Regions from separate parts of the Streptomyces sp. NPDC048462 genome, predicted to be linked through region 1. Evidence: riboswitches for the same ligand, from Rfam matches in the RefSeq annotation. Region 1 holds a riboswitch; the other holds the start of a gene.
The links. A riboswitch is a leader RNA that binds a small molecule or an ion and turns the genes downstream of it on or off. The one in region 1 is predicted to bind glycine.
Positions count from the first base shown of each region.

Region 2: linked by a shared signal. The riboswitch ahead of gcvT (glycine cleavage system aminomethyltransferase GcvT) and the one ahead of gcvP (aminomethyl-transferring glycine dehydrogenase) in region 1 are both predicted to bind glycine.

Region 1 is NZ_JBICXG010000015.1:191,176-194,612, forward strand. Features, by position in the region: gene gcvP (aminomethyl-transferring glycine dehydrogenase) at 1-1,314, opposite strand, end outside; glycine riboswitch at 1,508-1,604, opposite strand; gene ACGFU6_RS24775 (PRC-barrel domain-containing protein) at 1,718-2,086, shown strand; gene ACGFU6_RS24780 (DNA polymerase IV) at 2,011-3,437, opposite strand, start outside.
Region 2 is NZ_JBICXG010000008.1:126,083-129,519, forward strand. Features, by position in the region: gene ACGFU6_RS16320 (enhanced serine sensitivity protein SseB) at 1-735, opposite strand, end outside; gene ACGFU6_RS16325 (AAA family ATPase) at 792-1,472, opposite strand; glycine riboswitch at 1,628-1,720, shown strand; gene gcvT (glycine cleavage system aminomethyltransferase GcvT) at 1,862-2,986, shown strand; gene gcvH (glycine cleavage system protein GcvH) at 3,079-3,437, shown strand, end outside.

The DNA.
Region 1 (3,437 bases):
CGTACGCGTGGTCGTCTCGTCGCAGGCGAGCGAGACGAGGTCACCGTCGACGAGCCGCAGGTTCACCCCGCGCTCGCGGGCGTCGGCGACGACCTCCGCGGCCCGGCCCGGAACCCGGACGGTGAGCGTGTCGAAGTGGGAGCCGGTCACCACGTCCGCACCGGCGGCGCGCAGCCCCTCGGCCAGGATCGCGGCGTAGCGGTGGGTCCGGCGGGCGATCGTCCGCAGCCCGTCCGGGCCGTGGTAGACGGCGTACATGCCGGCCATCACGGCGAGCAGCACCTGGGCGGTGCAGATGTTGCTGGTGGCCTTCTCGCGGCGGATGTGCTGCTCGCGGGTCTGGAGTGCCAGCCGGTAGGCCTTGTTGCCGTCCGCGTCCACGGAGACGCCGACGAGGCGGCCCGGCAGGCTGCGGGCGAACTTCTCGCGAACGGCCATGAACCCCGCGTGCGGTCCGCCGAAGCCCATCGGCACGCCGAAGCGCTGCGTGGTGCCCACCGCGATGTCCGCGCCCAGTTCGCCGGGCGAGGTGAGCAGGGTGAGCGCCAGCAGGTCGGCGGCGACGGTGACGATCGCGCCGAGCTCGTGGGACTGCTCGATGACGGGCGCGAGGTCGCGCACGGCTCCGGAGGCGCCCGGGTACTGCAGCAGGACACCGAAGACTCCGCGCTCGGCGATCTCGGCCGGGATGCCGTCGGCCAGGTCGGCCACGACGACCTCGACACCGGTCGGTTCGGCGCGGGTCCGGATCACGGCGACGGTCTGCGGGAGGGCGTCGGCGTCGACCAGGAAGACGCCGTTCTTCACCTTGCCGACGCGCCGCGCGAGCGCCATCGCCTCGGCGGCGGCGGTGCCCTCGTCGAGCAGCGAGGCACCGGAGGTGGGCAGCCCGGTCAGGTCGGCGACCATCGTCTGGAAGTTGAGGAGGGCCTCGAGGCGGCCCTGCGAGATCTCCGGCTGGTACGGCGTGTAGGCCGTGTACCAGGCGGGGTTCTCCATGACGTTGCGCAGGATCACCGGCGGGGTGAACGTGCCGTAGTAGCCGAGCCCGATCATCGGGGCCAGCACCTGGTTGCGGTCGGCGAGCGACCGCAGTTCGGCCAGTACCTCGGCCTCGGTACGGGCCGTCGGAAGCTGCAGCGCCTCGGCGCTCCGGATGACATCGGGCACCGCGGCCGCGGTGAGCTCGTCGAGCGAGCCGTAACCGACCTGGGCGAGCATCTTCGCCTGCGCCGCGGCGTCGGGACCGATATGACGCTGCTCGAAGGGGATTCCCTGTTCGAGCTGGGCGAGCGAAGTGCGACGGGGGGTCATGGTGGAGGCCTCCTGGTCTGTCACGACCTGCGAGGGGCACCGCGGCGCGGGGTGCCCGAACGGCCTCCCCCTCTGTCATCTCAACCTGAGAGCTTCACCGGTGCCCACTGCGCGCACCGGCTTTCACCGTCGGTGAGGGAGGGACCCACTCGGCACCCGGCCGTGCGGAACCCGCCCTGCTTTCCAGAGTGACCTCGTCCGTGCGGTACGGGGGCCTGAGAGATTCCGGGGAGGATTTGCTCCTTCGGCGCCTCCGGATTCGCTCCGGAGGACTCTCCCGCACGGGGTAAGCAGCCGCCCCCAGCCTACCAGCGGGGTGCCCGGCGGAGTTTTCGAGTGGCCAACCGCACGGATCTGCACTTCTGTGGTTCCTGTGGAGTACCCGCGACCAGTGGGAGGGACCGTGCAGACCGACATCGATCCGCGCAGCCTGATCGGCCGCAAGGCGTTCGACCGCGAGGGCACCAAGATCGGAACCGTGGACGAGGTGTACCTCGACGACGCGACCGGTGTGCCGGAGTGGGCGGCCGTACGCACCGGACTGTTCAGCCGGGACGCCTTCGTCCCGCTGGAGCCCAGCGAATTCGTCAAGGACACGCTTCGCGTCCCCTTCGACCGCACGCTGATCAAGGACGCTCCCGACTTCGGGGTCGGCCGCCACCTCTCGCCGGAGCAGGAGCTCCAGCTCTACCGGCACTACGGTCTGGACGCCCCGCCCGAGGCGACCGCCCCGGACCGGGACTTCGGCAGGCTGGCCGGCCAGGACGAGTAGTCGACCGGGTCCCGCACGAGCGGCAGCGGATCGGCCGGCTGGAGTTCCGGATCGTCGATACGGAACGTACGGACCCGGCCGGGCGCCGATTCCGGCTCCTCGAAGCGCACCGTGACCCGGCCGACCCCGCTGCCCTGCACCCAGCCGTGGCCATGGGCGTCGTGCCGCACGTCGTGTCCGGCGGGCCAGCGCCGGGCGGCGAGCTGCTCGGCGCTCTCCTGTTCCGGCTGCTCCGCGGACTCCGGCCGCCCTTCTCCCGCAGCGGCCTCCGCCCCGGCCTCCGCACCGCCGGCGGCCTGGTCGGCGGCCAGTTCGGCGGCGAGCCCGGCAGCGGCGAGTCCTGCGGCGGTGCGCTCATCGGCCGCCTGCGCGAACAGATCCTCCTGGGTGTAGTCGGCGAGCCCGGTGACGCCCACGCCCAGCAGCCGCACTCCCCCAGTGGTGTCCACGGACTCCAGGAGCCGGGCGGCGGCCTCCCGGACCACCGTGGGGTCGTCGGTGGGCCCGCGCAGCGTCTCGGACCGGGTCAGCGTCGAGAAGTCGTACCGCCGCACCTTCAGCACCACGGTCCTGCCCGAGCGCTCCGCCGCCCGCAGCCGCTGGACGCACCGGTCGGCGAGCCGCTCGACCTCGCCCCTGACCCGGACCCGGTCGTGCAGGTCCGTGTCGAAGGTGTCCTCCACCGAGACCGATTTCGCGTCCCGCTCGGCGACGACAGGCCGGTCGTCCCGGCCGGCGGCCATCCGGTGCAGCGAGGCGCCGTGCGCCTTGCCCAGCAGCCGCACGAGCTCCGCCTCGCCCGCCTCGGCCAGGTCGTTCACCGTGGTCATCCCGGCGCGCCGCAGGTGGTCCGCGGTGGCCGGTCCGACGCCGGGCAGGGTCCGTACCGGCATGGGCGCCAGCAGCTCCCGCTCGGTACCCGGCTCGATCAGCATGATCCCGTCCGGCTTCGCCTCCTCCGAGGCGATCTTCGCCAGCATCTTGGAGCCCGCGAGACCGACGGACCCGCTGAGTCCGGTGACCGCCTCGATCGCCTCCCGCAGCTGCTCACCGATGGCAAGGGCGGAGGCGGTGTCGTCCGCTGTGCCACCCGCCTCCAGGTCGACGAAGGCCTCGTCCAGGCTCAACGGCTCCACCAGCGGCGACAGCCGGCCCAGCAGCTCCATGACCTGGTCGCTCACCGTCCGGTACAGCGCGAAGCGCGGAACCAGATAGGCGGCGTTCGGCGCCAGGCGTCTGGCCTGCGCCATCGGCATGGCCGAGTGGACCCCGAAACGCCTGGCCTCGTACGAGGCGGTGGCGACGACCCCGCGCGGCCCCAGTCCGCCCACGACGACAGGCTTGCCGCGCA
Region 2 (3,437 bases), on a different contig from region 1:
CGCGCGCATCCAGTCGGCGACCGGGTCCTGTGCCACGTCGAGCAGGACCAGGTTGACCGGCCACGGCGGTTCGACGCGGCCGAGCGCCCGGCCGAGGGCGTCCATGGGGGCGTTGCGCCCCGCCCCGTCCCAGGTCGAGAACTCGACGCCGACGAAGAGGACGGGATCGCCGCCCTCGATGCTGGCGAGGGCCCTGCGGGCGCTGAGCACGACGCCGCTCTGCTCGAACTCGGCGGCGGCGGCAGCGAGGAAGTCGACGGGGTCCTCCTTCCAGTCCGGCTCGTACAGCCGGACCCGGCCGCCGCCGGCCGGTCCGTCGAGCAGGCTGCGCCCGGCCCGGCAGAGCTCGGCCACGGCGGGCGGCGGGAGCGGCATCCCGACGGCGCCGCCGGGGTTCACCGCCAGGCCGAGCTGCGGGGGCAGTCCGCGGGCGAACTCGACGGCGGGCGCCACGGTGAAGGACATATGGGTGCCGACACAGCTGATGAACTGCTGCTCGGAGCTGAACACGGGCACGTACACCCCGCCGTCGAGCTCCAGGGTCGGCAGGTCCAGGTCGGTGGCGTCCGGCCCGCCGCCATTGGGCAGGGGCACCCAGAGATGGCTGCGGCCCAGCACCTCGACCAGCCGGCCGCCCGCCTCCGGGCTGCCGAGCGAGGCGCCCAGCACTTCCTCTAGCTCATTGGCCGGCCATCCGCCCTGCGGGGGGATACGGTCCTGTGCCGGAATGTCCACTGCTTCCCTCTCTGGGGCCAGTCCGGCGGATCATGGCCGGATCGTGCAGCAAGAGGTTAGCCGTGCGCGTCCGCGAAGGTGATCCGGGTCAGCAGCGCCGCCGCCTCCCGGTCCAGCAGCACCGCCGATACGCAGCCGAGGGGCAGCAGTCCCGTCTCGGTGTCCCGTAGCAGCCTGCGCAGCGCCCCGCGGTGCCGGGCGAAGGCGTATCCGGAGACGCCCCGGCCCCGCTCGGCCTGCCCGGCCCGCGCGGTCCGCGCGCTGACGTCGAGCAGGACGAGGTGCAGGACGCGGCCGCGCCGCCGGGCGTCACGGGCCAGCCAGCCGCGCACCCAGCCCTGGGTGCCGCAGTCGTGGACGACGACGGAGGCGCCGGAGCGCAGCACCCGCCACAGCCCCCAGTAGTGGGCGACGCGGACGAGCGGCCGGTAGAGGGCGTAGGGGACTAAGCGCGGCAGCACGGCGGCCCAGCGGTCCCGGGTGTCCTGGGAGTCGATGACGCGGGCGGTCACGGCCCGCCCGATCAGCGTCGACTTGCCGCTGCCCGGCAGCCCGGAGACCACCACCACGTCGCCCGCCGCGAAGTGCAGGGCGCGCGGGCTGTGCCCGGCCCGGCCGCGCAGGTCCCGGACGACAGGACCCCACGGGCCCGACGCCTCCCGGGCCGGGGCGCCCGGCTGGGCGGGCAGTGCGCCACCCGCGACTCCCGCGGTCGTCGCGTACCGCTGCAACGTCATCGCCATCCCCCTGTCGGCCGACACACACCTGCCCAAGAAGTGTAAAGAAAAGGTAATGCGGCACAAGCTCGCGACCCGCCGTATCCGGTGGGGTACCGGCGCCCCACTGACCGGCGATGCGTGCGATGATGGCGGCCAACTGCATAAAGGCCGCTCGAATCCGCGCGGGAGAGTTCCGGCCACCGGCCGGACGCCGAAGGAGCAAGATCCTCCCTTGAATCTCTCAGGCCCCGTACCGCGTGGATGAGGCAGATCTGAAAAGCGAGTCGCCCTGCGACTCCACCCAAGGTGCAAGCCGAACCCCTCCGGGGCCTCTCGGCGAACCTCTCAGGTTCCGATGACAGATGGGGAGGGATCGTCCACGTCGTCATGCCCTGGGAGTCATATCCATGAGCACCGCCCCGCGCCTCACTGCCCTCGATGCCCTGCACCGCAGCCTCGGTGCCACGATGACGGACTTCGCGGGCTGGGACATGCCCCTGCGGTACGCGAGCGAGCGCGACGAGCACCTCGCCGTGCGCACGAAGGCCGGCCTCTTCGACCTCTCCCACATGGGCGAGATCACCGTCACCGGCCCGGCCGCCGTGGACCTGCTGAACTACGCGCTGGTCGGCAACATCGGCACCGTGTCGGCGGGCCGGGCCCGCTACACGATGATCTGCGCCGACGACGGCGGCATCCTGGACGACCTGATCGTGTACCGGCTGGAAGAGACCGAGGCCCCCGAATATCTGGTCGTCGCCAACGCCGGCAACGCCCAGCTGGTGCTGGACGAGCTGACCGCCCGCGCCGGGGGCTTCGACGCCGAGGTGCGCGACGACCGCGACGCGTACGCGCTGCTGGCCGTGCAGGGCCCCGAGTCGCCCGCCATCCTGGCCGCCGTCACCGACGCGGACCTTGACGGGCTGAAGTACTACGCCGGACTGCCCGGCACGGTCGCCGGGGTCCCGGCGCTGATCGCCCGTACCGGCTACACCGGCGAGGACGGCTTCGAGCTGTTCACCGCCCCCGGGCACGCCGAGCAGCTGTGGCGGGCGCTGACCGAGGCCGGAGCCTCGCGCGGCCTGATCCCGTGCGGGCTCTCCTGCCGTGACACGCTGCGCCTGGAGGCGGGCATGCCGCTGTACGGGCACGAGCTGACCACGTCGCTCACCCCGTTCGACGCCGGACTCGGCCGGGTCGTGAAGTTCGAGAAGGAGGGCGACTTCGTCGGCCGCAAGGCCCTGGAGTCCGCCGCCGAGCGCGCCGAGACCGCCCCGCCCCGCAAGCTCGTCGGCCTGGTGGCCGAGGGCCGCCGGGTCCCGCGCGCCGGCTTCCCCGTCGTCGCCGGCGGCCAGGTCATCGGCGAGGTCACCTCCGGCGCCCCGTCTCCCACGCTGGGCAAGCCGATCGCCATGGCGTACGTCGACGCCGCGCACGCCACGCCCGGCACCGAGGGTGTCGCGGTGGACATCCGGGGCAGCCACGAGCCGTACGAGGTCGTGGCGCTGCCGTTCTACAAGCGCCGGAAGTAGCGTCCGCCCGCGTCGAGAAGTGACGCAGTCGCGTCTCACACCGTAAGACCATCGTTCATCAGCACTCCCCCGCGTACAGGAGAATTCAGGTCATGAGCAACCCCCAGCAGCTGCGGTACAGCAAGGAGCACGAGTGGCTGTCGGCCGTCGAGGACGGTGTGGCCACGATCGGCATCACGGAGTTCGCGGCCAACGCTCTCGGTGACGTCGTCTACGCCCAGCTCCCCGAGGTCGGTGACACGGTGACCGAGGGCGAGACCTGCGGCGAGCTGGAGTCGACCAAGTCGGTCAGCGACCTCTACTCGCCGGTGACCGGTGAGATCACGGCCGCGAACCAGGACGTCGTGGACGATCCCTCGCTGGTGAACTCCGCACCGTTCGAAGGCGGCTGGCTGTTCAAGGTACGCGTCGCACAGGAGCCGGCCGATCTGCTCTCCGCCGACGAGTACAC